One region of the Microlunatus aurantiacus genome, then DNA from elsewhere that is predicted to be linked to it. Evidence: predicted binding sites of a transcription regulator. Region 1 holds the regulator's gene; the other holds the start of a gene.

What was found. Region 1 encodes LexA, which represses DNA repair genes until DNA is damaged. Its sites were predicted from a motif close to TCGAACANNTGTTCGA; they were not measured.
Positions count from the first base shown of each region.
Region 2: a site for LexA is predicted at 4,463-4,478, ahead of ruvC (crossover junction endodeoxyribonuclease RuvC). Genes of this name have one in related genera too.

Region 1 is NZ_BAAAYX010000003.1:386,656-402,118, forward strand. Features, by position in the region: gene ABD714_RS07365 (hypothetical protein) at 51-599, opposite strand; gene ABD714_RS07370 (response regulator) at 733-1,386, opposite strand; gene ABD714_RS07375 (pyridoxamine 5'-phosphate oxidase family protein) at 1,383-1,790, opposite strand; gene ABD714_RS07380 (T3SS (YopN, CesT) and YbjN peptide-binding chaperone 1) at 1,891-2,874, opposite strand; gene ABD714_RS07385 (AEC family transporter) at 3,026-3,976, opposite strand; gene ABD714_RS07390 (PrsW family intramembrane metalloprotease) at 4,125-5,309, shown strand; gene ABD714_RS07395 (nitroreductase family deazaflavin-dependent oxidoreductase) at 5,306-5,755, opposite strand; gene ABD714_RS07400 (VOC family protein) at 5,843-6,196, shown strand; gene ABD714_RS07405 (vitamin B12-dependent ribonucleotide reductase) at 6,279-9,155, opposite strand; gene nrdR (transcriptional regulator NrdR) at 9,292-9,840, opposite strand; gene ABD714_RS07415 (DUF2752 domain-containing protein) at 10,325-10,750, opposite strand; gene ABD714_RS07420 (RDD family protein) at 10,836-11,465, shown strand; gene ABD714_RS07425 (SDR family oxidoreductase) at 11,462-12,328, shown strand; gene ABD714_RS07430 (hypothetical protein) at 12,389-12,826, opposite strand; gene lexA (transcriptional repressor LexA) at 13,115-13,927, shown strand; gene sthA (Si-specific NAD(P)(+) transhydrogenase) at 13,943-15,388, opposite strand; gene ABD714_RS07445 (ATP-dependent DNA helicase) at 15,445-15,463, opposite strand, start outside.
Region 2 is NZ_BAAAYX010000020.1:284,704-300,166, reverse strand. Features, by position in the region: gene secD (protein translocase subunit SecD) at 1-9, opposite strand, end outside; gene yajC (preprotein translocase subunit YajC) at 16-486, opposite strand; gene ABD714_RS19760 (LysR family transcriptional regulator ArgP) at 591-1,466, opposite strand; gene ABD714_RS19755 (LysE/ArgO family amino acid transporter) at 1,547-2,161, shown strand; gene ruvB (Holliday junction branch migration DNA helicase RuvB) at 2,168-3,187, opposite strand; gene ruvA (Holliday junction branch migration protein RuvA) at 3,243-3,863, opposite strand; gene ruvC (crossover junction endodeoxyribonuclease RuvC) at 3,860-4,399, opposite strand; gene ABD714_RS19735 (YebC/PmpR family DNA-binding transcriptional regulator) at 4,530-5,294, opposite strand; gene ABD714_RS19730 (lysophospholipid acyltransferase family protein) at 5,356-6,357, opposite strand; gene ABD714_RS19725 (lactate racemase domain-containing protein) at 6,370-7,905, opposite strand; gene ABD714_RS19720 (HAD-IB family hydrolase) at 7,938-10,298, opposite strand; gene priA (bifunctional 1-(5-phosphoribosyl)-5-((5-phosphoribosylamino)methylideneamino)imidazole-4-carboxamide isomerase/phosphoribosylanthranilate isomerase PriA) at 10,295-11,059, opposite strand; gene ABD714_RS19710 (hypothetical protein) at 11,125-12,153, opposite strand; gene ABD714_RS19705 (N-acetylneuraminate synthase family protein) at 12,155-13,075, opposite strand; gene ABD714_RS19700 (methyltransferase domain-containing protein) at 13,255-14,142, shown strand; gene ABD714_RS19695 (glycosyltransferase family 2 protein) at 14,139-15,155, shown strand; gene ABD714_RS19690 (polysialyltransferase family glycosyltransferase) at 15,152-15,463, shown strand, end outside.

The sequences.
Region 1 (15,463 bases):
ACCGCACCGCTCCACCACCGGATCCCCCACGCACCCGGCTGGTCTCGGACCTACCGCAGCCAGGGGTTCCGGGCCACGACCTCCTGGCCCGCCCACCAGCGACCCAGACCCCAGGTGGCGCCGGCGCCGGTGAGGGCGAACAGGGCCAGGGTCACCGCACCGGTGAGGTGGTCGTCGATGATCGGGTTGGTGCTCAGGGGCAGGACGACCGACCACATCATCAGGTACATCAGGCCGCCGGCCACCGCGGCGATCCGCAGACCGATGCCGAGGATCAGGGCCACGCCGATGGCGAGCAGGCCGAGCATGAAGAGCACGTTGACGACACCGTTGCCCGCGATGGCGTGGTAGAAGCCGGAGAACGGGCCCTCCGAGCCGCTGAGGTAGCCCTTGGTCGGGCTGCCGCCGTTGATCCAGGCCTTGGCGGACGGGGTGGCGAAACCCAGACCGAAGGTCTTGTCGAAGAAGGCCCACAGGAAGGTGAACCCGAACATGAGGCGGAGCACGGCCAGCACCCGACGGGCGGCCGAGCTGGTGACGACCGGCCGGCCGGTGTCGGTGGGGACCGTGGTGACGGGCTCCTGGGTGATGTTGCTCATCGTGCACTCCTGAGGTCTGATCTCGGCTGTCTGCCGATACCTCCATCCAAGCCCCGGGACACCGGCGCCGGCAGTGCCGCAGGTCGCTCCTCCGCCGGGGCGAAGGTCCCGAGCCGGCGGGTCCCCCGGGCTGTCAGCCGAGCAGCTTGGCCGCGAGCACGGCGGCCTGCGTACGTCGTTCGAAGCCCAGCTTGGCCAGCAGGCTGGACACGTAGTTCTTGACCGTCTTCTCGGCCAGGTAGAGACGCTCGCCGATCTGCCGGTTGGTCAGGCCCTCGGCGATCAGCTCGAGGATCTCCCGTTCCCGCTCCGTCAGCTGGGCCAGCTCGGACGGGGCGTCGTCGGCGTGCCGCAGCCGGTCGAGCACCCGTGTCGTGACGGCCGGGTCGAGCAGCGACTGTCCGGCGGCGACCCGTCGGACGGCGTCGACGAGGTCGGTGCTGCGGATCTGCTTGAGCACGTAGCCCGACGCACCCGCCATGATCGCGGCGAAGAGCGCCTCGTCGTCGTCGTAGGAGGTGAGGATCAGGCCCCGGATGGCGGGGTCACGGGAGCGGATGGCCCGACACACGTCGATGCCGCTGCCGTCCGGCAGCCGGGCGTCCAGCACGGCCACGTCGGGGCGCAGCGCGGGGATGATCCGCTCGGCCTCCTTCGCCGACCCGCTCTCCCCCACCACCTCCAGGTCCGGCTCGGACTCGAACAGGTCCCGCAGGCCGTGGCGGACGATCTCGTGGTCGTCGAGCAGGAAGATCCGGGTGCGGGGACCCTGTTCCGGGGCGCTCACGCGGTCAGCGTCCGGCCGGACACGTGCTCGGGGGTGATCACGACGAACAGGTTCCTGACCCCGGTCGCCCACGGGATCGGCTCGTCCTGCAGCCAGCGTCCCTCCAGCTCGTCGGGATGGGCGGCCGCTGCCGCAGCCCCCTGCACCAGCACGCTCCAACCCGTACGGGTCCGTACGTCGAACTCGTCCACCTCGAACGCCACCTGGCGCGGCTTGCGCAGCTCGGCCAGAGCCCCGTACGGCGACGTCCGGAAGATGATCACCCCGTCCCGCACCGCGTAGGTGACCGGCAGGATCTGCTGGCCGTCTGCCGAGGTCCAGCCGACCCGACCGATGGTGTGGTCGTGCAGCAGTGCGAGGCACTCGGTCGACGGCAGCGCCGTGAAGCGCTGGTGGTTGGACATGGATCCTCCTGACGGGCGCGGGCGGGAGAGCCGGCCGCTCATCGATCCTGCCGCGCCGATCCCGGTGTCGGCAGGGTCGTTGGTCCCGGAAGCCGCGGACTCACAGCTCGCCACCGAAGGTGGTCCGCCCGCCGAGCTTGGCGGCCAGCTCGTCGTCCACCCCGTCGGCGACGTCGGACATCACCCGAACGGCCTGGTGCAGGTGCGCCGGCACGAACGGGCGGGCGGGGACGCTGGTGAGGACGAAGACGCGGTCGCGGACGAGCTGGAACTTGACCCAGCGCGCCTCCACGTTGAGGTCGTTCAGCACCTCGGTCGCCCGGGAGCGACCGTCGACGTCGTGCACCACGGCGGAGAACAGCACCACGTCCTGGGCGTCGGCTGCCGTCCGCAGGAACAGCAGCGTCGAGCCGACCCGGATGACGATGTCACCCTCCTCGTCCCGGATCGGCGGGTGACCGAGCGACGCGGTCAGCTCGGTCTCCACCAGGGCCTCGAGGTGGTCGCGGTCGGCGGGCAGGACAGCGGTCATCGTCACTCCCCGGCCGGCCGGCACCCGTTCCAGACCGGATCCGCCACCGCCCGCGTCGCCGTCCAGCAGGGTCCCGCTCGACACCGTGGTGGCGCCGTCGGGGCCCTCGATCACCGACGGCTCGGTGCGCAGGATCTCGGCCAGCTGGTCGGGGTCCAGGAAGACCGGGTGCTGCACCCCGTAGACGTCACGCAGCGCGCCGACGACCAGCTCGGCGATCTCCTCGGCGGCGTCCTGGGAGTGGTCGCTGCTGAAGTTCGGACAGGTCTCGTCGGGCGCCCGCCAACCCGCCGCGAGCAGGGCCGCTTGCTGGCTGTCGGAGAGCTGGTAGCTCGCGCCCAGGGAACCGTTGCCGGCGGCCTCGGCCCGGATGGCCAGCCGCTCGGGGCTGGAGAGCCGGACGAACGGCGGCTCGTCACCGGCCGAGAAGGAGCGGATGGTCAGGTCGGCGGACTCGTCGATCATCGAGATCACCTCGGCCAGCCGGACCGAGAACTCAGACCAGGCCTGGGCCGTGCTCCGATCGAGATCGAAGTCGTCGATCTCGGCCATCTGCTGCCCTCCTGCCGGTCGTCCGGTGACGGATGTCGCTCCGCCGTCGAACCTACCCAGCGTCGCCCACCGCCGACCGAGCGGGGTGAGCGCAGGTCACCAGCGCGGCGATCAGGTCAGCAGCGCGGCGATCAGGTCAGCAGCGCGGCGATCAGGTCAGCAGCGCGGCGATCAGGACCAGGGCGGGCACGGCCAGGATGGTGGTGATGAAGATGGAGTCCCGGGCCAGCACCACGCCGGTGCCGTAGCGGACCGCCACGGTGAACACGTTCTGGGCGGTCGGCAGCGCGGCGATCACCGTCACGGCGAAGACATCGGCGGGTGCGAGGCCCATCGCGTAACGGGCGATCAGGAAGGCGACCAGCGGCTGCACCACGATCTTCAGGACGGCGACCGTGGCCACGGGCAGGCTCTCGGCCCCCGCGGCCGGCTTGGGCCCGAGACGGAGCGAGACCCCGTACGCCAGCAGCATCCCCGGCACCGCCATGTTGGCCACCAGGTGCAGCGGGTCACCGATCAGCGGCGGGATCGACACCCCCGTGACCGACAGCAGCAGACCCACCAAGGACCCCACGGTCAGCGGGTTGCGGAACGGGCGGGTCAGCATGTACCAGAGCCATGCGCCCCGCGAGAGGTCCTTCACCTTGGCCGTGGCCAGGTCGAGCGCCATCAGACCGGCCGGCTGCAGGATCAGCATCTGGGTGAGCAGCATGGGCACCACCAGGGAGGCGTTGCCCAGGGCGTACGCGGCGATCGGCAGCCCCAGGTTGCCGGCGTTCACGTAGGCCGAGCCGAAGGCCCCGATCACCGTCTCACTGACCGAGCGCCGGAAGGCGAGGCGGGCCAGCAGCACCCAGACCAGGGCGGCCACCACCACGCTGCCGATCGAGGCGACCAGGTTGGCGGAGAAGATCTGGCTCACGTCGGTGTCGGCGAGCACCGTCACCACCAGCGCCGGGCTGGCCACGAAGAACGCGAGCCGGGACAGCATCTTCTGCGCTTCGACGTCGAGGATGCGCCACTGGGCGAGCAGCGCTCCGAGCCCGATCACGGCACCGATGGTGACGAACCCGGCGAGCACTCCGAGCACCGGTCGCTCCACCTCCGTCGTCGTCTGTCCGCGGTCGCTGTGCCGCCCATCATCGCCGGACGGCCCGGTCCCGGCCGGCCCATCTCACCGAGCTCGACCCCCTAGAGTGACGTCATCCAGCGGCCGGGCGCCCCGGTCGTCCGTCACCGAGGAGGCGCGCTTGTCCGGCACCGTCGTCCCCTGGGCGGCCGACCCGAACGTGGCGGCCGTCCTGCAGCCGCGCCGGCGGCGTTCCCGGCTGACAGTCGTCGCGATGGTGGGCCTCGGCCTCGCTCTGCTGCTGGTGGCCGTGTTGCTCCTGCTGGCCGGCGACCCGGTCCCGTTGCTGATCTCGACCCTGATCGCCGCGGCGTCGTTCCCGCTGCTGATCTGGTTCTTCTTCTGGCTGGACCGCTGGGAGCCGGAGCCGAGCCGGTACCGCTGGGCGGCGCTCATCTGGGGCGGCAGCGCAGCGGTGCTGATCGCCGCCGCGGCGCAGTTCGTGATCGCCGCCTTCACCCGGTCCGACTTCTGGCTCGCCGTGGTGATCGCGCCGCTGACCGAGGAGCTGGCCAAGGGGCTGTTCCTGGTGCTGATCGTCTGGCTGCGCCGCGGCCAGCTGCACGGGGTGGTGGACGGCGTCGTCTACGCCGGGTTGGCCGGGATCGGCTTCGCGTTCACCGAGGACGTCCTCTACTACTCGAGCGCCCTCACCGACGGCGGACCGACCGAGCTGGCCGCCCTCGCGATCGTGCGCGGTCTGTTCAGCCCGTTCGCCCACCCGCTCTTCACCGCCGCGATCGGCGTCGGTCTCGGGGTGGCGGTGACGGCCCGCTCGCGGGAGGCCCGGATCCTGGCGCCGTTGCTCGGCTACCTGGTCGCCGTGCTGCTGCACGCCACCTGGAACGGCAGCACCATGGTCGCCGAGGGCCGGGGCTTCCTGATCGCCTACCTGGTGGTGATGCTGCCGGCGCTCGCCGTGCTGGTCGTCCTCGCCACGCGGGCCCGTCAGCAGGAGGGCGTGGTCGTTCAGCGCGCACTCACCGACGCCGTCGCCCGGGGCTGGGTCAGCCCCGGCGACGTGGCCCTGGCCGGCAGCCTGGCCGCGCGACGGGAGGCCCGGCGGGCGGCACGTCGGCGAGGTGGCCGGCCGGCCGAGCAGCTGATGGAGACCTACAGCAACGACCTGACCGCGCTGGCCTTCCTGCACGACGGCGTGCTCCGCTCACCGGGGCCACCGGAGGAGAAGGTGGCCCGCCAGGTCGGTGACCTCATCGTCCGGACGCAGATCCTGCGGCCGTACGCGTTCCCGGTCGAGCCGTCCGGACCCCTCCCGACCCTGGGCCCGCTCGGGTCCGGACGCTAGTCGGCGACGCGCTCGGCCAGCAGCACCGGGATGAGCCGGTCGGTCTTCACCTGGTACTCGGCGTAGGGCGGGAAGGCGGCCACGGCCCGCTCCCACCACTCGTCGCGCTCGGCGCCGGACAGCTCCCGCGCCACCGCGTCGAACGGCTCCGGCCCGTCCTGCACCATCAGCGCGGTCGGGTCGGCCTGCAGGTTGCGATACCACTGCGGATGCTGCGGTGCGCCGCCCTTGGAGGCGACCAACGCGTACGCGCCCTCGTGCTCCACCCGCATCAGCGGGGTCTTGCGCAGCTTGCCGGACTTGGCGCCGCGGGTGGTGAACAACGCCACCGGCAAGCCGGTGTCCCTCAGCGTGTTCGCCTCGCGACCACCGGTCCGCTCGTAGGTCTCGACCTGCTCGCGTACCCACTGCTCGGGGCTGGGCTCGTACTCACCTGTCAACGGCATGACCCGATCGTAGGCGCGGGCCCGGCGGACCTGGCACGTGGTCCAGTGCGATCCTGAACGAACGAACCGCTGACGAAGGAGAGCCGCATGCGTGTGGTGGACATCATCGCCGACCTGCGGGTGGACGACGTCGATGCGGCTCGACAGTTCTACACCGACTACCTCGGCCTGACCACCGAGGAGTTCAACCTCGGCTGGGTGGCCCGCTTCACCTCGCCCGAGACCGGGGCGCATCTCCAGGTCGTCAGCCGCGACGCCTCCGCCCCCGAGAACCCGGTGATCTCGGTCAAGGTCGACGACGTCGACGAGGCGTACGCCGCCGCCCAGCAGGCGGGCTACGAGATCGTGCACCCGCTGACGACCGAGCCCTGGGGCGTGCGTCGCTTCTTCCTCCGCGCTCCGGACGGCAACGTGCTCAACATCGTCCAGCACCACGCCTGACCGAGGCTGCGCCCAGGGACGGCGCCCAGAACGGGGAACGGCCCCGAGGCCAGAGCCTCGGGGCCGTTCGTCGGTCAGCTGATCAGCTGCAGCCGCTGGTGGAGCCGCAGCCCTCGCAGACGTAGCAGCTGCCACTCGGCCGCATCTTCGTGCCGCAGGTGAGGCACAGAGGTGCGTCGACGCTGGTCCCGGTCAAGGCCTCGAACAGCTCCGAGGTGGTCCGGGCGCCGGCCGGAGCAGGTGCCACCCCGGCCTTGGCGACGGCCGCCGGCGAGCTTGCACCGGTGTCGGTGTCGACCTGGTCGCCGGCGTCGTTCTTCAGCGACTCCGACTCGATCTCCTCGACCTCCTCCGCGAGGTAGGAACCGGTCTCGACCTGACGGGCCCGCTCGGACGCGGTGTAGATGCCGAGCTCGGCCCGCTCGTCGAAGGTCAGGTAGTCCAGCGCCAGCCGGCGGAAGATGTAGTCCATGATCGACTGCGCCATCCGGATGTCCGGGTCGTCGGTCAGACCGGCCGGCTCGAACTTCAGGTTGGTGAACTTCTGCACGTACGTCTCCAGCGGGACGCCGTACTGCAGACCGATCGAGGTCGCGATCGAGAAGGCGTCCATCACGCCGGCCAGGGTCGATCCCTGCTTGCCCAGCTTGAGGAACACCTCGCCCAGACCGTCGTCGGGGTAGGAGCCGGAGGTCATGTACCCCTCCGCGCCGCCGACCGAGAACGACGTGGTCCGGCTCGGTCGCGACTTGGGCAGGCGCTTCCGGGTCGGCTGGTAGACGACCTTCTCGATCACCGTGGGCTCGACCTCGACCGCGTCGGCGTTCTTCTCCGCCTTGCCGTCGCTGAGCGGCTGGCCGACCTTGCAGTTGTCGCGGTAGACCGCGAGCGCCTTGAGGCCGAGCTTCCAGCCCTGCAGGTACACGTCGGCGATCTCGGCGACCGTGGCGGTCTCCGGCAGGTTGACCGTCTTGGAGATGGCACCGGACAGGAACGGCTGCGCCGCCGCCATCATCCGCACGTGGCCCATCGGCTTGATGGCCCGCTTGCCCATCGCGGTGTCGAACACCTCGTAGTGCTCCGGCCGCAGTCCGGGCGCGTCGATCACGTGCCCGTTCTCGGCGATGTACTCGACGATCGCCTCGGAGGTCTCCGAGGTGTAGCCGAGCTTCTTCAGTGCCCGCGGGATGGTCTGGTTGACGATCTGCATGGACCCGCCGCCGACGAGCTTCTTGAACTTCACCAGGGAGAAGTCGGGCTCGATGCCGGTGGTGTCGCAGTCCATCATGAAGCCGATGGTGCCGGTCGGGGCGAGCACGCTGGCCTGCGCGTTGCGGTAGCCGTTGGTCTCGCCGAGCTTGACCACACCGTCCCAGGCGGCGGTGGCCCGCTTGTGCACGTCGGCGTCCAGACTGCCGAAGACCCGCAGCGAGTCGTTGGCGGCTTGGTGCTTGCGCATCACCCGCTTGTGGGCGTCGGCGTTGCGGGCGTAGCCGGCGTACGGACCGACGATGGCGGCCAGCTCGGCCGAGCGCCGGTACGAGACACCGGTCATCAGCGAGGTGATCGCCGCGGCGAAGGCCCGACCGCCGTCGGAGTCGTACCCGTGGCCGGTGGCCATCAGCAGGGCGCCGAGGTTGGCGTAGCCGATGCCCAGCTGGCGGTAGTCGCGGGTGGTCTGACCGATCGACTCGGTCGGGAAGTCGGCGAAGCAGATCGAGATGTCCATCGCGGTGATGATCAGCTCGACGGCCTGCTCGAACCGCTCGGCGTCGAAGGAGTCGTCGTCGCGCAGGAACTTCAGCAGGTTCAGGCTGGCCAGGTTGCAGGAGCTGTTGTCCAGCGACATGTACTCCGAGCACGGGTTGGACGCGGTGATCCGGCCGGTCTCGGGGTTCGTGTGCCAGTCGTTGATCGTGTCGTCGTACTGGATGCCGGGATCGGCGCAGGCCCAGGCCGCCTGGGCGATCTTGTCGAACAGCTCGCGCGCCTGGACCGTCTCGACGACCCGGTTGTCGTTGCGGGCCCGCAGGTCGAAGGTCGACTCGTCCTCCACCGCCCGCATGAAGGTGTCGCTGACCCGGACCGAGTTGTTGGCGTTCTGGTACTGCACCGAGGTGATGTCGCGACCACCCAGGTCCATGTCGAAGCCGGCGTCGCGCAGCGCGCGGATCTTGTTCTCCTCGCGGGCCTTGGTCTCGACGAACTCCTCGATGTCGGGGTGGTCGACGTCGAGGACGACCATCTTGGCGGCGCGGCGGGTGGCACCACCGGACTTGATCGTCCCGGCGCTCGCGTCGGCGCCGCGCATGAAGGAGACCGGACCGGACGCGGTGCCGCCGGAGCTGAGCAGCTCCTTGGACGAGCGGATCCGGGAGAGGTTCAGGCCGGCGCCGGAGCCGCCCTTGAAGATGAAGCCCTCCTCCTTGTACCAGTTCAGGATGGAGTCCATCGAGTCGTCGACGCTCAGGATGAAGCAGGCGCTGACCTGCTGCGGCGACTTGGTGCCCACGTTGAACCACACCGGCGAGTTGAACGAGAAGTACTGGTGCAGCAGCATCCAGGTGAGCTCGTGCTCGAAGACCTCAGCGGTGTCACCGTCGACGAAGTAGTCGAAGTCCTCGCCGGCCTTGCGGTAGGTCTTCACCACCCGGTCGATGAGCTGGCGCAGGCTGGTCTCCCGGACGTCGGAGCCCAGGGCGCCGCGGAAGTACTTGGTGGTGACGATCGTGGAGGCGTTGACGCTCCAGGTGCTCGGGAACTCGACGGCCTTCTGCTCGAAGACCACCTCGCCGGTCTTCCAGTTGGTCTGGACGACGTCGCGCCGCTCCCAGGTCACCTCGTCGTACGGATGGACGCCGGGCGTGCTGAACACGGGTGCGAGCCGCAGCGCGCTGCTGCGGGCCCGGCCGTTCCGCTTATCGGAGCGGCCGTTGGTGGCGCGGGTGGTCTCGGTCATTGACTGCCTTTCTGACATGTCCTGCTGGAGCCGGGACGAGGTCCGCGCGAGCCTTCCCCTGCTGCGCGGACCCCGTCCCGGGGTCATGGGGGTGTGAGAGCGGCTGAGGGGAAACCGGCTCTCGGGTGGTGCGAGGTCAGGGCGGGGTGACCCGACCCGGACTCCGCTTGTGGGGGACGAAGGTGCTCACCCGGCTGTCACCAACCCGGTCCGGGACGAGGGGCTCGATGCCGAGGGGCTCCGACTCCGCGCGGAGCAGCGCGATCTCGGCCTCGAAGTCGTCGACCGAGTCGTACTGCCGGTAGACGCTCGCGAACCGCAGGTAGGCCACCTGATCGAGGTCGCGGAGCGGGCCCAGGATGGCGACCCCCACCTCGTCGGCCGGGATCTCCGGCTGACCCGAGGCACGGATCGAGTCCTCCACCAGCTGACCCAGCCGAGCGAGTTGGTCCTCGGTGACCGGGCGGCCCTTGCAGGCCTTCCGGACCCCGGACACCGCCTTGTCGCGGTTGAACGGCTCGACGACCCCGCTGCGCTTGACCACGACGAGCTGCATCTGCTCGGTGGTGGTGAAACGTCGCTCGCACGCGGGGCACTGGCGCCGCCGGCGGATGCTCGCGCCCTCGTCGGCCACGCGGGAGTCGAGCACCTTGGAGTCGGTGTGCCGACAGTACGGGCAGTGCATCTCGACTCCTCTCGCGGACGACCTGGGGACAGATCTGGGGATAGCTTGTGGGTGGGGCTGTGGATCGCTGTGGGTAACTGACCACTAACTGTGGACGAAACACACGGGTGTAACTACTAGATGTAGATACCGTACGACTGAGATCCAGTATGCGCAAGGGGTCTGACAGTGTGTTCGTCACTCGCTGCTCCACTGCGCGCCGAATGGTTCTGACTTCCCTCGTCACCGCGAACGAAAAGCGTGTTCGCGACTCCTCAGTCCAGTCAGAACCGGGCGCTCCGCTGCGCGGTCGCTCGCGACGGGGGGTGTTCGTCTCTCGCTGCTCCACTACGCGCCGAAGGGCTCTGACTTCCCTCGTCACCGCGAACGAAAAGCGTGTTCGCGACTCCTCGGTCCAGTCAGAACCGAGCGCTCCGCTGCGCGGGCGCTCGCCACGGGGTTGTCGTCACTCGCTGCTCCACTGCGCGAGTGCGCGTGTGCGAAGTCAGAGCAGGTTGCGCAGCACCACGTAGAGCGCCGCCGCCGCACCCGCCCACACCCACCAGGTCGCCGGGCGGACCCGGCGAGCGTTCTTCGACCAGGTCGCCGGGGGGCGGACCCGGGGCCCGCCGAGGGCCTCGACGACCCACACCGCGCCGACGACCACGCCGAGCACGAGACTGATGAAGACCACCGGGTTGAACGCGAAGGCGGCACCGACCTCGCCGTGCAACAGCGCCGCGCCCAGTCGGGTGCCGCCACAGAACGGGCACTCCCAGCCGGTCAGTGCTCGGAAGGGGCACGGGAAGCCGACGCCGGTGGTCGCGTACAGCGTGGCGATGCCGAGCCCGAAGGCGGCGTAGCCGGCCAGCCACCTCAACCCGCCGACCGCCTGGAACGGGCGTCGCTCACTGGCTCGGACGGTGGACACCCGGCCATTGTGCCCGGTGCCGGTTCTGTCCGGGGGTCTCCGGGCCTGGCCTACACTCGCGCGGGTTGCCAGAAGAGGAGCCGCCATGAGCAGCTACCAGCAGCCGTCTCCAGCGCCGGCGCCGGCGCCACCGGCCTGGGTGCCACCGGTGCCGGTCTACCCGTACGCGCACTGGGGCCGCCGCGTGGGTGCGTTCGTGATCGACGTCGCACCCCTCTCTCTGGCCGCCGTCCCGTTCTGGATCGGGTACTGGCTCTTCTACGTCGGCGTCGGGCAGCTGACCACCCGCGGCTCCGTGCCGCTGGCGCAGGCCCCGCTCACCGACCAGCTGCGGCCCGCGCTGCTGTGGATGGTCGGCGGGCTCGTGCTCCTGCTGCCCGCTCTCGGCTGGCTGTGGTGGAACCGCTGGCGCACCGCGGGACGCACCGGTCAGTCACTGGGCAAGCGGGTGCTGCAGACCGCCCTCGTCGCCGAGGTGAACGGACAGCCGCTGGGTGCGGCGAACGCGTTCCTGCGCGATCTCCTCCACCTCCTGGACGGCATCGCGTACGTCGGCTACCTCTGGCCGTTGTGGCACGCGAAGCGGCAGACCTTCGCCGACCTGCTGATGACCACGGTGGTGATCGACCACCCGCGAACGGTCGACCCCGGACCAGCGTCCGGCCGGCCCGACGACCACGCGCCCGGCCACCACCCGTACGGTGCTGGGTCATGATCGCTCTCACCGGCGCCACAGGTGCCATCGGCTCCCGGGTGGCCCGGCTGCTGGCCGAGCAGGACCAACCTCTTCGACTGCTCGTGCGTGACGCGACGCGGGCGCCGCAGCTGGGCGCCGAGGTCGCGGTCTTCGCCGGTTACACCGACGGCGACGGGGCCCGGGCCGGGCTCCGTGGCTGCGACACGATGCTGCTGGTCAGCGGGCGGGAGTCCCCCGACCGGGTCGGCGAGCACCGGGCGATGGTCGAAGCCGCCGGCGACGCCGGGGTGCGAAAGATCGTCTACCTCTCCTTCCAGGGCGCGGCACCCGAGGCCACGTTCACCTTCGCCCGGGACCACTTCCACACCGAGCAGCTGATCGCGAGCAGCGGACTGGACCACGTCTTCCTGCGCGACTCGCTCTACCTCAGCGCTCTGGCGGGACTGGCCGGCGACGACGGCGTCATCCGCGGGCCCGCCGGGGACGGCGCCGTGGCGGCCGTCAGCCATGACGACGTGGCCGCCGTCGCCGCCCGGGTGCTGGTGGAGGCGCGGTGGCAGGGGGCGACCCTGGACGTGACGGGACCCGCCGCACTCACACTCACCGAGGTCGCCGCGGAGCTGAGCTCGGTGAGCGGTCGAGAGGTGCGCTACATCCCCGAGTCCGAGGACGAGGCCTACGCCTCGCGCCGCGGCTACGGCGCCCCCGACTTCGAGGTGACAGGCTGGGTCAGCTCCTACCAGGCCATCGCCAACGGCGAGGTGGCGACCGTCAGCGACACGGTCGAACAGGTCACCGGACGGAGCCCGCAGTCACTGCGCGACGTGCTCCGGACCGACCCCGGCTGCTGGGCACACCTGGCTCCGCGCGACGCGCCCTGAGCGGCCGGTCGATCCCGGCCGGTCGATCGCGGCCGGCTCGAACCCGGCACGAACCAGGCCTCAGCGGGGCAGACCCGCGGACACGCTCACCTGGTGGCCTTCACCGGTCACCGACATCGCCGTCAGACCGACCACGGTGAGCGCAGCGACCATGATCATCAGCCCCACCACCAGGACCACCGCCACACCGCGATCGGTCAACCGCCAGGTCGGGCGGGAGACCGCGACCTCGGCCAGCACTGGCGCCGCAGGCGTGCAGGAGCGGACAGCTCCGGAACGCCGCGCCGAGTCCGGCGCCACCCAGAAGGCTGCCGGCCGGAGGGTCGGCACGGACGAGCGACCCGATCCACGCCGGGACCGGCCCGGACGCACCTGGCGTCCCGGCTGCTGTCGAGCAGGAGTGCGTCGCGCCCGCGGTGCCGGGGTCGCCGGCACGGCCGCCGGTGCGATCTCGCCGCACCCGTCGACCATGGTCCGGTCCACCAGGAGCTGGGTCATTGCTTCCTCCTACCTCGAACGGACATTCGATAGAACGCCTGTTTGAATTCTTACCCGGCCCTCAGGAGATTGGCAAGGCTTTTCGAAAAACTTCTCGGTCGTGATCCTGCCCGCCGCCACTGACACTTCTGGTTCGTCGCGCCCCCGGGCCGGTGTGAGAGTCGACCAGGAGGGTCTGACAGTCGTCCGGGGGGCCCGGGGTCACGGACACAGCGACGCCGCAGCCCGGTCACGACACGCTCGAACAGATGTTTGATTGGCTGCCGGACCTTCCCTAGAGTGCTGCTCATGGCGAACACGAAGGACGAGCAGCCCCCCACGCCGCAGCGCAAGCGCGGTCGCCCGCGAGCGAGCGAGGTCGCCGCCCAGCTGGGCGAGACGGGTCAGGTGTCGACGCTGCCCGACGGCCCGGCCGGTGTCGACGGCCTCACGCTGCGGCAGCGTCGGATCCTGGAGATGATCAAGGAGACGGTCGAGACCCGTGGCTACCCGCCGAGCATCCGGGAGATGGGCGACGCGGTCGGGCTGGCGTCCTCGTCCAGCGTCGCCCACCAGCTGAAGGTGCTGGAGGGCAAGGGCTTCCTGCGTCGAGACCCGAACCGCCCACGGGCGCTGGAGGTCCTGCTTCCCGGGGCGAACGACGCGGCCAGGGTGCGGCCGCTGTCGCCCACCCGGGCCGAGGTCGAGGTCGAGGTCGACGAGACGGGCATCAACGACGCCTACCCGGAGCCGGTGCACGTGCCGGTGATCGGGCGGATCGCGGCCGGCGGTCCGATCCTGGCCGAGGAGCGGGTGGAGGACGTGTTCGCCCTCCCACGTCAGCTCGTCGGCGAGGGCACCGTGTTCCTGCTCGAGGTCCGGGGCGACTCCATGATCGACGCCGCCATCTGCGACGGGGACTGGGTGGTCGTGCGTCAGCAGCCCACGGCGATCAACGGCGACATCGTGGCCGCCCTGCTGAACGACGAGGCCACGGTCAAGACCTTCAAGCGCACCGACGACCAGGTCTGGCTGATGCCGCACAACCCTGCGTACGACCCGATCGACGGCAACCACGCGTCGATCCTGGGCAAGGTCGTGGCGGTCCTGCGCCGGCTGTAGCGCCGGCGACCGCCCTCACAACAAGCTGGGCTCGTTGGTCGTCATCTGGTTCGTGAAGCGGGCGACGGCTCGGAGCTTGTTGGCCACGTCGAGCGCGGCGACCTTGTAGGCCTCCGAGAGCGTCGGGTAGTTGAAGACCGTGTTGACCAGGTAGTCGACGGTGCCGCCGCAGCCCATCACCGCCTGTCCGATGTGCACCAGCTCGGTGGCGTTGGTCCCGAACACGTGCACCCCGAGGATCTCCCGGGTGTCGGCGTGCACGATCAGCTTCAGCATCCCGTACGAGTCGCCGATGATCTGTCCGCGGGCCAGCTCGCGGTAGCGGGAGATCCCGACCTCGAACGGGACCGCGTCCTTGGTGAGCTCGACCTCGCTGCGGCCGCAGTAGGAGATCTCGGGGATGGAGTAGATGCCGATGGGCTGCAGGTGGTGCAGCTCGTTGACGGTCTCGCCGAACGCGTACGCGGCCGCCAGCCGCCCCTGGTCCATGGAGGTCGCGGCCAGCGCCGGGAAGCCGATCACGTCGCCGACCGCGTAGATGTGGGGAACTGCTGTCGCGTACGTGTCGTCGACCACCAACCGGCCGCGGTCGTCGGCCTCGAGTCCCGCCATCCCCAGGTCGAGCGCGTCCGTGTTGCCCTGCCGTCCGGCGGAGTACATCACCACCTCGGCGGCGATCCGCTTGCCCGAGGCGAGCGTGGTCACCGTCCCGTGGCCGGAGCTCTCCACCGAGGCCACCTCCTCACCGAAGCGGAAGGACATGGACAGGTCACGCAGGTGGAACTTCAACGACTCCACGATCTCCTGGTCGCAGAAGTCGAGCATCTGGGCGCGCTTCTCGACCAGGGTGACCCGGGTGCCGAGGGCGGCGAAGATGGACGCGTACTCGGCGCCGATGACGCCGGCCCCGACGACCACCAACGAGTCGGGCACCCTCTCCAGGGTCAGGATCTGGTCGGAGTCCAGCACCCGTACGCCGTCGAAGTCGATGGACTTCGGACGGGCCGGCGTGGTGCCGGTGGCCACGACGATCTTGGCGGCGGTCAGCGTCCGCATGGTCGACAGGTCGTCGCCGTCGATCGACAGGGTGTGGGGGTCCAGGAAGGACGCGCTGCCGGCCATCAGCTCGATGTGGTTGCGCAGCAGCTGGTTGCGGATCACCTCGATCTCGCGGCCGATCACGTGCTGGAGCCGGCTCAGCAGGTCACTGATGGTGATCTCGTTCTTGACCCGGTAGCTGGCGCCGTACATGTCGCGCTGCTGCATCCCGGTCAGGTAGAGGACGGCCTCGCGCAGCGTCTTGGACGGGATCGTGCCGGTGTTGACGCAGACGCCGCCGACCATCTGCTTCCCGTCGATGACACAGACCCGCTTGCCGAGCTTCGCCGCCATGATGGCCGCCTTCTGACCGCCCGGGCCCGAGCCGATCACCGCGAGGTCGAAATCGTAGGAGTGCTCCATACCGGGAGCCTCACACACGTGTGTTACAGCCGCCACCACCGGGGCGGATCGGCTCGTCAGTCGGTCTCGTCCAGC
Region 2 (15,463 bases), on a different contig from region 1:
ATTCGCCACCAGGCGTCAGTCCTTGTTCTTGGGCTCGTTCCCGAAGGCCGGGTCGGCGGCGGGGTCGTACGCGGCGGGATGGTCACGTGCGGCGAGCGGATCGTAGTCGGCGGGCCGCTCGAAGGTCGTGGGGGTGTCGTAGTCGGAGGTGGGCTCCAGCGGGCTGGTCGCGTCCAGGTCCTCGACCTCGTCGGTCGCGACCGGCTCGCTGAACTCGTCGCCGGGCCGGATCACCCGGGCGATGGCCTGCTTGAGGACGGTGACCTCGACGCCGGGCGAGGTCTCGAGCACTGCCTGCTTCTCACCGGTGGAGACCACGGTGCCGAAGATGCCGCTACCGAGCAGCACCCGGGTGCCGGGCACGATCTCGTTCATGGTCTTCTGCTGGGCCTGCTGCCTCTTCTTCTGCGGGCGCAGCAGAAGGAAGTAGAAGGCGACCACCATCAAGGCGATCAAGAGGATCGTGCTGAGGGGTGAGTTTCCCATGTCTCCAACGATTCGGGGCTCTGGGCGCCCGCGGCACGGCGCGCCAGCGGGGTCGACGCTCAGGCCGACCGCCGTACTCTACCCAATCGGAGCCAGGATCTCTGTCACGCGGCGCGGAGGGTCTGAGCCGAAGCGGCCCTGATCGCCTCGGCGACCCGGTCGAGACTCGGCGTCCGGAGCGTCCACTGCTGCCAGTAGAGGGACACGTCCTCCGCGTCGGCGCTCGACAGCACGACCGCGTCCCGGGTGGTCCAGTCCCCTCGCTGCAGGTCCGGCACCATGCCCCAGCCGAACCCGAGCCGGACCGCCTCCACGTACTGGGTGGACGCCGGCACCAGGTGCACCGGCGGCTCGGAGGTGACGCCGTGCCGCTGCAGCACCCGGTGCTGCAGCCGGTCGGCGTCGTCGAACACCACCAGCGGGGCCACGGACAGCGCGTCGTGGGTGACACCGGCGGGGAACCACCGGCTCGCGAACGCGGGTGCCGCCATCGGCTGGTAGCGCATCGCGCCGAGCCGCTCGACGGTGCAACCCTGCACCGGGACCCGCTCGCTGGTGATGGCCGCCATCGCCGACCCGTCCCTGAGCAGGTCGGCGGTCCGGTCCTCGTCCTCGCGCAGCAGCTCCAGCGACAGCTCGCCGGCCAGCGGGGCGAGCGCCGGCAGCACCCAGGTGGCGAGGGAGTCCGCGTTCACGGCCAGCCGCACCACCTGCCTCGCGTCGCCGGACCCCAGGGCGTGCTCCGCGTCGCGGGTGAGGGCGTCCAGCTGCCGGGCCAGTCGCAGCACCTCCTCCCCCGGCCGCGTCGCTCGGACCGGTCGGGTGCGCTGCAGCAGCACCGCGCCGACCGATCGCTCGAGGGCCTTGAGCCGCTGGCTGACCGCCGACGGCGTCACGTGCAGCGCCGCCGCCGCACCGTCCAGGCTGCCGTGGTCGACGGCCGCCGCGAGGGCACGGAGCTGGCTCAGGTCCCAGTCCACCCGCACCATCTTAAGCACTGCTGATGGAGGCGAAGAAACATTCGTTGGACTTCATCAGGGGGCACTCCTACGGTCGAGGCATGCTCACCCTCCTGGCCGGACTCGGCTTCGGTCTCGGACTCATCGTCGCCATCGGCGCCCAGAACGCGTACGTCCTGCGGCAGGGGATCCGGCGCGAGCACGTCGGGGTGGTGGTGGCCGTCTGTGCCGTCAGCGACGTGGTGCTGATCACCGTGGGTGCGGCCGGGGCGGGGGCGGTGATCGCCCGCCACACCACCGCGCTCACCGTCGTCACCGTGCTGGGGGCCGCCGTGCTGCTCACGTACGCGGTGCAGGCGGTCCGCCGCGCCCTCCGACCGGCCGCGCTGACCGTCTCCCCGGCCGGCGGCGAGCGGACCCGGGTGGGTTCGGTCGTCCTGGCCGCGCTGGCCCTCACCTGGCTGAACCCGCACGTCTACCTGGACACGGTGGTGCTGCTCGGCTCGATCTCGGCCACCTACGCCACCCCGTGGCTGTTCGGGCTCGGTGCGGCGATCGCCAGTCTCGCCTGGTTCGCCGGACTGGGCTACGGGGCCAGGCTGCTGGCGCCGGTGTTCGCCAGGCCGGGCGCCTGGCGGGTCTTCGACATCGCCGTCGCGGTGGTGATGACCGGCATCGCCGTCAAGCTGCTGCTCGGGCTCGCCTCCGGGCCCTGACCGGGACTAGAAGATGCCGGGCGCGTCGATCGCCGTGGTGGCGGTGGGTGGGGTCAGACCCAGGTGGGACCAGGCGGCCCGGGTGGCCACCCGACCACGGGGGGTCCGCATCATGAAGCCCTCGCGGACCAGGAACGGCTCGGCCACCTCCTCGACCGTCTCGGTCTCCTCACCCACGGAGATGGCCAGGGTGGACAGGCCCACCGGTCCCCCGCCGAACCGTCGGCAGAGGGCGGTGAGCACGGCCCGGTCCAGCCGGTCCAGCCCGATCGCGTCCACCTCGAACAGGTCGAGAGCGCGATGGGCCAGATCGAGGGTGATCCGACCGTCGGCCCGCACCTGGGCGAAGTCGCGGACCCGCCGCAGCAGGCGGTTGGCGATCCGGGGTGTGCCGCGGGACCGCCGGGCGATCTCGGCGGCTCCGTCGTCACTCAGATCCGCTCCCAGCACCCCCGCCGAGCGACGCACGATGTGCTCCAGGTCGGCGGCGTCGTAGAACTCCAGCTGGGCGGTGAAACCGAACCGGTCGCGCAGCGGACCGGGGAGCAGTCCGGCCCTGGTGGTGGCCCCGACCAGGGTGAAGCGCGGGATCTCCAGCGGGATCGCCGTCGCCCCCGGGCCCTTGCCGACGACCACGTCGACCCGGAAGTCCTCCATGGCCAGGTAGAGCATCTCCTCGGCCGGTCGTGACATGCGGTGGATCTCGTCGAGGAAGAACACCTCGCCCTCGCTCAACCCGGAGAGGATCGCGGCGAGGTCCCCGGCATGCTGGATGGCCGGACCGCTGGAGATCCGCAGCGGCGCCGACATCTCGGCCGCGATGATCATGGCCAGGGTTGTCTTGCCCAGTCCGGGGGGACCCGACAGCAGCACGTGGTCGGGCACCGAGCCGCGCTGGCGGGCCGCGGTGAGCAGCAGACCGAGCTGCTCGCTGACCCGGGGCTGCCCGCGGAAGGCCGCCAGATCGTGAGGACGGAGAGCCGACTCGGCGGCCCGCTCGTCGGCCTGGGCGTCGGGTCGGACCAGCGCCTCGAGCTCCTCGGCGGTCAGGCTGACCGGGTCGTTCACGGTCGGGCCTCCCTCATCGACGCGCCAACGACTGCAGAGCGGCCCGCATCAGCTGGGGCACGCCGACGCCGGGTTCGCCGGCCAGCGGCTCCACCTCGTCGCAGGCCGCCTCGGCGTCCCGGATCGACCAGCCGAGCCCCTGCAGACCCTGGCTGACCTGGTCGCGCCAACCGGCCCCGCTGGTCGTCGACGGTCCTGCCGGGGTGGCCGTCCCGAGATCGCCGACCAGCCGGACCGCGTTGATCTTGTCCTTGAGCTCGAGCACCAGCCGCTGGGCGCCCTTGCGGCCGACCCCGGGCACCTTGCACAGCTGGACCAGGTTCTCGGTGGCGATCGCGGAGCGCAGCTCGTCGGGCGGGAGCACGGCGAGAGCCGCCTGGGCCAGCTTCGGTCCGACCCCGGTCGCCGTCTGCAGCAGCTCGAACAACTCCCGCTCGTCGACGGTCGCGAAGGCGTACAGGGTCAGGGAGTCCTCCCGCACCACCAGCGAGGTGGACAGCGTGGCGGTCTCGCCCAGCCGGAGCCCGGCCGTGGTGTTGGGACTGCACAGAGCCAGCACCCCGAAGCCGCCGACCTCGATCACCGCCGAGGTGGGGCCGAGCTGGATCACCGTGCCGGTGAGCTGCGCGATCATCGGGCTCTGACTCCCTGCGTGGTCCGGTCGACCTGCCGCTGTCGGTCGATGGCGTCCTGCAGCCGGTTCTGGGCGCCGCCCCGCCACACGTGGCAGATGGCCAGGGCCAGCGCGTCCGCGGCGTCGGCGGGCTTGGGCGGCGCGTCCAGCCGCAGGATCCGGGTCACCATGCTGCCCACCTGGTCCTTGCCGGCCCGACCCGAACCGGTGATGGCCGCCTTGACCTCGCTCGGGGTGTGCAGCGCCACCGGGTAACCGTGACGGGCGGCCACCAGCATCGCCACCCCGGCGGCCTGCGCGGTCCCCATCACGGTCTGCACGTTGTGCTGGGCGAAAACCCGCTCGACGGCCACCGCGTCGGGACGGTGGGTGCTGATCCAGATCTCGATCTCGGCCTCGAGCCGGACCAGCCGCCGGGCGGTGTCCAGATCGGGCGGGGTGCGCGCGACACCGACGGCGACCAGGGTGGGCGGGCGTCCGGGGACGCCGTCGACCACGCCCAGACCGCACCGGGTCAGCCCCGGGTCGATTCCCAACACGCGCATCCACCGACCTCCTCCGCAGAACCCGCCCCCTCGGCCGCCGGGGCCAGAAGCGAAGCGAACAGACGTTCGCACGGTACGCGATCCGGTCGGCCCACGTGCTCACCGACACACCGGTACGGGGTCAGCCGATGCTGGCCAGCACCTCGTCGGAGACGTCGACGTTGCTGTAGACGTTCTGCACGTCGTCGGAGTCCTCGAGCGCCTCGACGATCTTGAACAGCTTCTCCGCGGTCGGGGCGTCGACCTCCTGCGTGTACTCCGGCACGAAGGAGACCTCGGCCGAGTCGTAGTCCAGACCCGCGGCCTGAACGGCTTCGCGGACCCGGACGGTGTCGCTGGGGTCGCTGATGATCTCGAAGCTCTCGCCGAGGTCGTTGACCTCTTCGGGGTCGGCGTCCAGCGTCGCCTCCAGCAGGTCGTCCTCGCTGACCGCCTGGCCGCCCTCCTGCGCCTTGGGCACGACCACGACGCCCTTGCGGTTGAACATCCGCGAGGTGGAGCCGACGTCGGCCATGGTGCCCCCGTTGCGGGTGACGGCGACCCGCACGTCGGAGGCGGAGCGGTTCCGGTTGTCGGTCAGGCACTCGATCAGCAGGGCGATGCCGGCCGGACCGTACGCCTCGTACATGAGCGTCTCGTAGTCCGCCCCGCCGGCCTCGGCCCCCGAGCCCCGCTTGACGGCGCGGTCGATGTTGTCCTTGGGGACGGAGGTCTTCTTGGCCTTCTGGATGGCGTCGTAGAGCGTGGGGTTACCGGCGACGTCGCCCCCGCCGATCCGTGCGGCTACCTCGATGTTCTTGATCAGCTTGGCGAACGACTTGGCCCGCCGGGCGTCGACCACGGCCTTCTGGTGCTTGGTGGTCGCCCACTTGGAATGTCCCGACATGGTCAGGAAGCCTAGTCCACCGCGCCGGCGATGCGGTCGGCGTACAGCACGGTGGTGCCCGTCAGGATCGCCAGATCCGCCTGCGGTGCGGGCGACCGCCGGCCGTCGGCTCCTCACTCTGCTGCCAGATGCGACGCCAGCGCGCCCCCTGGGCGTCACCGACCTCGGGTCCCGAGCCGCGCCGGACCTGCCACCAGGTGCTGGCGTCCTCGTCGATCAGGTCGGCCACCGCCCGGTGGATCCGGGCCGTGAAGACCTCGGCCGACTCGGCCGGTTGCGCTTCGAGGGCTGCGCCGTAGCGGACGGCCACCCGGGGGCGCCCCCGACGGGGCCAGCTGGTGCCCTGCGGCATCGCCGTGAACGTCCCGCGGAGACCCACCGGCACGACCGGCACGGCCAGGCGCGCCGCGACCGCGGCGACGTCGGCGTGGAACGACTGGACCACGCCGTCGCGGGTCCGTCCGCCCTCGGGGAAGACCAGCACGTTCCAGCCGGTGGCGAGCACCTTGGCCAACGGCTCGACGTCGAACCGGAGGGCCCCGTCGGCGCTCGGGGCGGTCTCCGGCAGCTGGAACGTGTTGAAGCCCAAGGCGGCCGCGCCGGCCTTCCACCAGGTGTGGAAGAACGTGTCGGAGGTCAGGGCCACCGCTGTGCGCTCCCGCCAGGACGGGGGCAGGGTGGCCAGCACCGCTCCCACGTCCAGGTGCGAGGCGTGGTTGGCCACCAGCAGGGTCGGGCCCGACCCCCCGGGGAGCCGCTCCGTGCCGTGGTCCTCGAGGGCCACCTCGGCCCTGATCACCGGTCGCAGCACGCCCGCCTGACCGAGGTCGCGGACGGCCACCACCAGGGGCGTCCGCGCCCAGGCGGTCGGCAGCGGCGGCGCGTCCTGGTCACCCTTGACCGTGCCCACTGCGGTGCGGGCGGCGGCCTTGACCACGTCGACGGCGAGGTCCCAGCGCCAGCCCGTGGCCAGCGTCCGCAGGTCCGCCACCGTGTCGGCCAGCCGACCCGCCGGCCGGCGCCGACCGGGATCGACCGTCCAGGGCGCGAGCTCCCTACTCACCGTCGGACCCCCTCACGACACGTCCAGCAGGATCTGCGGCGGCGTGTGCAGGTAGGTGATCGACGGCGACCGGCCGACCGAGGAGGAGACGATCTCCAGCGCGTCGGCCAGGGTCGACGCGGCCCGGAACCCCAGCCGCTCGGCGTTGGCGCGGTCCGCGCCGACCCAGACGACGTCGCCGAGGTGCGCGGTGGCGTGGGCGATCTCGTACCAGCGGTGCACCGGGTGCAGTCCGTGGAAGGCGTGACTGGTGCGGTACAGGTGGGCGTACCACGGGTCGGTGGCGAACTTCTTCTCGAAGTCGGCGCTGATCCGGACGGGATCGGTGGTGGCGCCGAGCACCTCGGCGAAGAAGTCCACGTACGACGGGTGGAACAGCGGCGAGAAGTCACCGCCCAACGGGTGGAACACGATCAGGGCTCCGCCTTCGCGCACCAGCGGGGTGCCGGTGTGGGCACCCAGCGCCCGGACCAGTCCGGCCCAGGCGGCGAGCACCGGGTTGGTCGGGCAGTCCACGCTGTACGGCGTCCGGCCCGGCACCCCGACGATGCCGACGTCGGCCTGGCCGCTGACCTCCACCCGCTGCTGCGCGGTGACCAGCTCGGCACCCGCGGCGGCGGTCGCGGTGGGGTCGCCACCGACGATGCCGACCGGGTGCCAGGGCGCGTTCAGCCGACCGAGGACACGACGCCGCAGGGTGGCCGAGGTGACCGCCTCGGTGGCGCGGCGGAGACCGAACCAGCGCGCCTGGTCCTTGACGCTCCACTCCCACTCCCGCTTGGCCAGGAAGCCGAACGGCTCGGGGAACACGTTGGCGTCCAGCACGACCTCCACGCTGAACAGCGGCACCGACGACGCGACCAGCTGCGCCGCCTCGCCAGCGGTCGCGGGATCGGCGTCCTCCGCTCCGAGCCCGGCCAGCGTGGCCGCCGCGCCCAACCCGGTGAGCACCGCCGCGGCTCCGCCACCGGTCGGAGAGGTGACCAGGTGGACGTGCACGACCAGGTCGGACGCGGCCACCCGCCGGTTCACGGCGACCGTCAGCTCACCGACGGTGCCGAGCTCGGTGAGCTCCTCGGCGTCCTCGGCGTCGTGGTCGGTGAGCAGGCCGTCGGCGTGGAAGGAACGGAACACCCGCTCCCCGACCAGGGTCCGCAGCTCGGCCGGGGTCTGCCGACGGTTGAGACCGATGGCCGCGATCAGCGCCACGTCGTCCACCCCCGCGTCCGCGGCCCGGCCGAGCACGGCCTCGATCACCGCGGCCCGCAGGTCGGGGGCCGTCATCCCGGGCACCGGCACCGTGTTGTCGTCGAAGGTGATGGTCAACCGCATGCCGGGCCGCAGCCGGGCGGCCAGCGGCTCGGAGTCGGTGGGGTGGTCCAACGCCGCGGCGATGGCCTCGTCGGCGTGCACGGCCGGCAGCGAGTCGGCCGGGTAGACCACCCGGGCCCCGACCGGGAGCCGTTCCAGGCGGAAGGTGTCACCGGAAGCCACCAGGACGGGTGGGGTCCGGTCGTCGACGTCGAGGACGAATCCGGGGCGGACCATCTAGCGAGCTCCTGTCGGTGAGGTGCGGGGGATCATCGGGGCAACGCCCAGCGGGGGGTCATCGGGGCGATCTTCCACTCCACGCTCGTCCACTGGTTGGCGTTGGCCGCCCGCATCAGGGCGATGTCGGGGCTGACGGCGACGGCGTGACCCACGGCCGCCAGCATCGGCAGGTCGGAGTGCGAGTCCGCGTAGGCGAAGCTCCTGGCGAGGTCGATGCCGTTCAGCGCGGCGTAGTGGTGGAGCCAGGCGGCCCGGGACTCGCCCACCAACGGCGGGCCGGTGAGGAACCCGGTGCAGCGACCGCCCGCGTCGGTGGCCAGGTCGGCCGCCACGATCACGTCGAACAGGGGCTCCAGCGGCCGGGTCAGCGGCCGCACCACCCCGGTGACCAGCACGGTCCGGTGCCCGGCGGCCCGGTGCTCCCGGATCCGGCGACCGGCGTCCGGCGACAGCCGGCTCAGGATCGTCGGCGCCAGCTCGGTGTCGACGAACTGCTCGAGCGCCGCCAGGTCGGCACCGGCGTAGCGGCGGTAGACCGCGCGCAGGAACGCGCTCCGGTCGCGACGCTCCGCCCAGAGGTAGGACGGCAGCTTCTGCAGCACCTGACCGAGCTCGGCGACCTGGCGGGGGGCCGAGAGCCCCGGCAGCCGTGACCACAGGTACTGCTCGATGACGTTGGTCGACATGATCGTGCCGTCCAGGTCGAAGACGGCCATCGCCGTCGAGCCCGCGGTGTCGCGCCCCAGGTCCCGCATCGTGGTCGGCCGCTTGCCACGTCGGCGGCGCAGCGCGTCCATCCGCCGGATGGACGAGGTGATCGAGGGACAATGCACGTCCTGGATGTAGGTCTTCCAGTCGTAGACCGCTGTGTCGAACGCGAAGACCGGCTGGTCGTCGGGATGCAGCGACTCCGTCAGCGCGAGCGTGTGGTCGTCGACGAAGTGCAGCTCGGACTGCGCGTACTCGTTGTAGAGCGAGAGGTAGCGGCGCAGGAAGCTGAGCCGACCGCGGGTGCGGTCCAGGTCGTTGGCGAACTTGCGGGTCCGCGCGGACCGCGGGGCGGCGTCCAGCAGCCGGTTCGCGATCGTGTGCGCCCGCTCCGAGGTGGCCAGCAGCCGCTCCACCGAGCCCGCCCCGGGGAACTGCCACTGCGGCAGCCGGGCCGCCCCGCGCGGTCCGCCCTCCAGCGGGTGCTCGGAGAAGTACTCCCGGATCTGGCCGTAGATCCCCTGGAAGGTCAAGGGGTTCCGGGCCCCGGAGCTGACGTGGTAGAACTCCGGCCGGCCGATCGTCGGGTGGGTGGCGCAGACGGCCAGGATCGCGTTCACCACGTGGTCGCAGGGCACGATGTCGATCACCGAGTCCGGGGACGCCGGGAACTCCGGCAGCTCGCCGCGGCCGTACGCCAGGATCAGCGGCTCGGCCATCTTGAAGCCCTCGATCCACCCCGGGTACGGGTGCAGCCAGGACGACTCCACGATGGCCGGTCGCACCACGGACACCTCGACGCCGGCGCCCACCTCGGCGACCACCCGCTCGCCCAGGGCCTTGGTGAAGGTGTAGACGTCGGTCCAGCCCAGTGACCGGGCCCGCTCGGTCCCCGCCGTGACCAGCTCGGACTGCACCCACTCCAACCGGCGCCGCTCGGTGTCGGCCGCGGTCGTCAGGTAGCCGGCCTGGCGGTGCTCCCGCTCGGCCTCCTTGCGCAGCGCGGTCAGCCGCTCCGACGTCCGCGACTCCGCCTCGATCAGGTCCCGCATGGCCAGGCCGGCGCGGGTCTCGGCCCGGTGGTCGATGGTGTGCACGTGCGCGGCCTCGGGGATCGCGCCCCGGCGGCGACCGGCCGTGTACGCGGTCGAGATGTGCACGTAGTGCGGCACCTTGAGCAGGTTGCCGTCGTCGTCGGAGCAGGCCTCGATCATCCGGTCCATCAGCGCCTGGGTGCCGACCACGTTGGTGGTGAAGGCCTGGTCGATGGGCGGGTCGAAGGACACGTCGCCGGCGCAGTGCACGACGACGTCGATGTCGCTCGGCAGCACCGGCACGTTGGGCAGGTCGCCCTCGATCACGTCGATCCGGCTGTCCAGCAGCGCCTCGGGTCCCCCGGCGGCCTCGCGGACCCCGCGGAAGATCTCCTTCTTGACCACCGTGATCATCCGGGCCCGGGCGTCGGCGGAGCGCTTGCGGCGGACCAGCACGGCCGGGGTGGTCTCGGGCAGCTCGGTGAGGATCTTCCAGAGCAGCTGCTCGCCGATGAAGCCGGTGACCCCGGTCATCAGGATCTTCTTGCCGGCCAGCAGGTCACGCAGCCGGCCGTCCAGCAACGGCCGGTCGGAGCGGTCGGCGTCCACGCTGCGACGGAACGTGTCGGCCGGGGTGACCGTGCTCATGAGGGGGTGTCCTCCCTGCTCGAGACCCGGGTGAGCTCGAGCGCCTCGGTCAGGGTGAAGTTGCCGACGTACAGGGCGGTGCCGATGATGGCGCCCTCGACGCCGACGCCGACCAGCGCCGCGAGATCGGCGATGTCGGTGAGGGACGATATCCCACCACTGGCGACGACCGGGGCCTCCGTACGCGCGCAGACGTCCCGCAGCAAGGTGGTGTTGGGACCGGACAGCATGCCGTCGGAAGCCACGTCGGTGACCACGTAGCGGGCGCAGCCGGCCGCGTCGAGCCGGTCCAGCGTCTCGAACAGGTCGCCGCCCTCGCGGGTCCAGCCCCGCGCCGCCAACCGCTGACCCCGCACGTCCAGCCCGATGGCGATCTTGTCGCCGTAGGTGGCGATGACCTCGGCGCACCACTCGGGGCGCTCCAGCGCGGCGGTGCCGATGTTGACCCTGGTGCACCCGGTGGACAGCGCCCGCTCCAGCGTGTCGTCGTCGCGGATCCCGCCGGACAGCTCCACCTGCAGCCGCATCTGCGAGGTGACCTCGGCGATGATCTCGGCGTTGTCCCCGCGGCCGAACGCGGCGTCGAGGTCGACCAGGTGGATCCACTCGGCGCCCGCGTCCTGCCAGCGCTGAGCCGCGGCCCGGGGATCGCCGAACACCTTCTCCGACCCCGCCACCCCCTGCACCAGCTGGACGGCCTGACCTCCGGACACATCGACCGCCGGCAGCAGCTGCAACCGGTCACCCCACCCTGCGTTCACGCCGCCGACCCTATCGTCGCGAGCCCGCGAAGCCGATTTCTCGGGCCCGCCGGGGCCGGCCGGTGTCAGCAGGCGGTACTGGCCAGACCGTGCTGCTCGCGGGCCGAGTCGGTCACCGCGCCCAGGAACCGGTGCGAGTTCGGATCGGTGCCGGGGGCGTACCAGCTCGGGTCGATCTCGCACACCAGCAGCTCGGAGCTGGTGTCGGACAGCACGACGGGGAGGGTGTGCACCACCGTGGACGGGAAGCTGACGACCACCCGCCCGACGGCGCCCTCGCGGATGGCCACCTCGAGGGGCAGCTCGGGCATCGCGATCCGGAGGCCGAGTCGGGCGATCCGGGCGAGCTTGTCCCGCGCCTCCTTGCGGTGCGCGAAGTAGCGGTCGACACCGTGCTGCGCCGCCAGGGCGGCGACCGCGGCGACGTACTCGTCCTCGCTGACCACCCCGGTCTCCACCAGCGACGTGCCGATCAGGTCGGCGGCCGACTTGACCCGTGGTCGAGGGTGCTGGGCCCGGACCCAGGCGTAGGTGTTGCGCAGCACCCGGGCGTGGGCGACCTCGACCGGCAGACAGCTGAAGACCGTCAACCGGCACCCGGACCCGGGCTGCAGGCGACGACGCAGCGAGTCCGCGATCTGGTCCCGGGCGAAGGTGGAGATCTGGCGGCGGTGCTCCTCGGTCGCGACCTGGTGCCAACGGCGCAGGTGCTCCCCGCTGGCCCACTGCCGGGCGAACTCGAGCGTCGCGGTGCCGTCGTCGACGATGACCAGCTCGCTGGTCCGGGTGACTCCGGCCACGACCTGCATGACCCCGGAGAACGGGTCACCGAGGACGAGCCGGTCGGTGCCGGCCAGGTCCCCGGCCAGACCCCTGACCGTACGGGCGATCGCGGCCCCACCGAGACGCGGCTCGTGCCAGCCGACCGACAGACCCGCTTCCCGGGCCAACCGGGCCATGCAGCGCAGCTGCCACCGGCTGGTCTCGTTCTTGGGTGCGAGGATCAGCACGTCCGGCCGGGTGGCCGCATGGTGCGCCCACTCGATCACGTTGAGCAGCTGGGCCGGGCTCTCGACCAGGGCGACGGTCCTCACCTCAGGTGGCACCGACGAGCTGGGGGTCCTGCACCCGGCGCAGCTTCTTCATCGCGGCCAGCTCACCGTCGTAGATCCTCTTGACGCCGTCACCCAGGGACTCGCTGATGGTGCGGATGTCGCGGACCAGACGCTGCAGGCCGGGCGGCTCGACCGAGGCGGCCTGGTCCGAGCCCCACATGGCCCGGTCGAGGGTGATGTGCCGCTCGACGAAGGTGGCGCCCAGCGCCACGGCCGCGAGGGTGGTCTGCAGACCGGTCTCGTGACCGGAGTAGCCGATCGGCACGTTCGGGAACTCGGCCTGCAGGGTGTGGATCATCCGCAGGTTGAGCTCCGACGGCTTGGCCGGGTAGGTGCTGGTGGCGTGGCACAGGACGATGTTGTCGCTGCCCAGCACCTCGACGGCGTGCCGGATCTGCCGCGGGGTGGACATGCCGGTGGACAGGATGATCGTCCGGCCGGTGGCCCGCAGCCGCCGGAGCAGCTCGTCGTCGGTCAGCGACGCGGAGGCCACCTTGTGTGCGGGCACGTCGAACTGCTCGAGGAAGTCGACCGACTCCACGTCCCACGGGGAGGCGAACCAGGCGATCCCCCGCTGCCGGGCGTACTCGTCGATGGCGGAGTACTCCTCGACGCCGAACTCGACCCGGTGCCGGTAGTCGATGTAGGTCATCCGTCCCCACGGGGTGTCCCGCTCGATCTCCCACTGGTCGCGCGGTGTGCAGATCTCGGGGGTCCGCTTCTGGAACTTGACCGCGTCGCAGCCGGCGGCGGCGGCCTGGTCGATCAAGGCGAACGCGTTGCTCAGCTCACCGTTGTGGTTGATGCCGATCTCGCCGGTGATGTAGACCGGCTGCCCCGCCCCGATGATCTTGTCACCGATCGTGCGGGCGGGGGTGGTGAGGGTGGGGTGCGTGCTCATGATCGAGACGCTAGGAAGATCATCTTGCCGGACGGGAGGTGCCGTCTGAACGGCGGACGAACAGCAGACGACGTGCTGGCCCACCCGTGGGGATCGGTTCGCCGACGAGACATCGGGCGTTCACCGGACATCCGCTTCATGATCACCGGACGCCTCCTCGGGATGCCTAGGGTCGGGCCGTGCGCACCACCACCCGTGCCCTCACCCGGCACTACATCGACGAGCTCGACCTCAGCGGCGACGTGCTGGAGATCGGCGGCCACACGCTGTCCGGCTGCGCGGTCGGCCTGTTCCCCGAGCCCCGCTTCCGCTACCACGACCTGAACCTCGTCGCGTCCGACATCCCGAACACGATCATCGCCGACATCACCGGCTGTGCCGACGTCATCCCGGACGCCTCGTTCGACGTGGTGTTCTCCTCCGACGTGTTCGAGCACATCGACCGGCCCTGGCTGGCGGCCGCGGAGATCGCCCGCATCCTGCGCCCCGGTGGTGTCGCCATCACCCACACGCTGTTCTCCTGGCGGAACCACCCGTGCCCGATCGACTACTGGCGCTACTCCCCGGAGTGCCTGGAGTTCCTCTTCTCCGACCTCGCCTGCCTGGAGAAGGGCTACGACCTGAGTCAGCGCCGCGTCGACCAGCCGGGTTTCTGGCCCTCGGGCGACGACTCGGTGCCGGTCGACCACCTCGGCGGCTGGCGGGAGCACTGGAGCGTCTACTGCGTGTCGGGCAAGGGCATCGAGGCGACGGTGCCCCGGTTCAAGGACAGCGACCACCCGTTGGCGGTCCACCTGCGGCGCGACACCCAGGGCGCGGTGACCAACCCGAGGATGACCGGCTCGACGGTGCCGCTGCCTCCCGATCCGGTCGACTCGCTGCGGCCGGAGCTGACCGGGATCACCGCGGAGCTGAGGACGCTGCAGACCCAGAACCGACGGCTGGCCGACCGGGTGCACGCCCAGGACGCCCGGCTGGCCCGGATCAACCGGGCCGTCGACCGCCGGTCGCTGCCGGAGCGCGCCTACCGCAAGGTGCAGCGGGCGCTGACCCGGATCGGCCCGTGAGGCCGCTGGTGTCGGTCGTCGTGCCGGCCAAGGACCAGGAACCCCACCTCGGTGACTGCCTGAGCAGCCTCGTCGGCCAGCTCGGCGACCCCGAGGCGCTCGAGGTGATCGTGGTCGACGACGGGTCGACCGACGCCACCGGCGTGATCGCCCGCTCGTACGCGGACCGGCTGCCCCGGCTGGAGGTGCTGCGCAACGACGTCCCCGTCGGCCTGGCCACCGCCCGCAACCTCGGCCTCGACCGGGCGACGGGCCGCTACCTCGCCTATCTCGACGGTGACGACTGGCTGGCCCGGGGCCATCTGGCCGGGATGGTCGAGGTGATGTCCCGGCTGGACGTCGACTTCGTCCGCACCGACCACGTCCAGACCACCGCCGGGCGTCGCTCGGTGGTGCGGGCGCCCGAGGCCCGCCGCGACCGCGTGCTCGATCCCCGCTCGTCGATCCTGCCCACCACCACGTCGACGATGGTCGACTACTGCTACGCCTGGGCCGGGCTGTTCGACCTGCGCATCGCCGACCTGCTGCGCTTCCCCGACGGGCTGTTCACCGCCGAGGACCGCGCCTGGTGCTGGCGCCTGCACCTGCAGGCGTCCTCGTACGCCGTCGCCGGCCCGCCCGGCATCCTCTACCGCCGCGGGGTCACCACGTCGCTGACCCAGGTCCTGGACCGGCGGCAGCTGGACTTCCTGCCCTCCTTCGAGCGCGTCTTCGACCTGGTCCGGCACGATCCCGAGGCCGCGCGCTGGTGGCCCAAGGCCGCGCGGATGTTCCTGGCCGTGCTGGCCCGCCACGTCAGCCGTCAGGAGCAGATGACTCCCGCCGACCGGGTCCTGCTGGGCGACCGGGCCCGGCAGGTCCTCGGCTCGATCCCGCCCGACGTGCTCACGGGGGCGTACGCGGCGGCCAAGCCGGAACGACGGGCGCTGCTGGCCCCGCTGGTGCTCGGGCGGGCCGCCGCCGTACGCCTGCGGCTGCTCGACCGGCTGGGCGCGCGCCAGGGAGTCGCATGAAGCAGCTGGTGCTGGCCTCCACGTTCTTCCAGTGCCTGTCCCTGGTCGCCGCGGTCGACGCGGGCGCGCTGCCGGACGCCGCCGAGCGGATCCTGGTGCTGGCCGACGGCTCGCAGGCGCCGGAGCTGACGGTGCCGTTGGCCGAGCAGGACGGCTTCGACGTGGTGCGGTCCCGTTTCGACCGGGTGGTCGACCTGAGCGAGCTGCTCTACCCCCGGCGACCCGTGCAGTTCGCGCCCCGCCGGGAGGAGCACCTGGTCTGGGAACGGCTGCTGCGCAGCCACTGGCGGCTCGGTCGCGGACCGCTG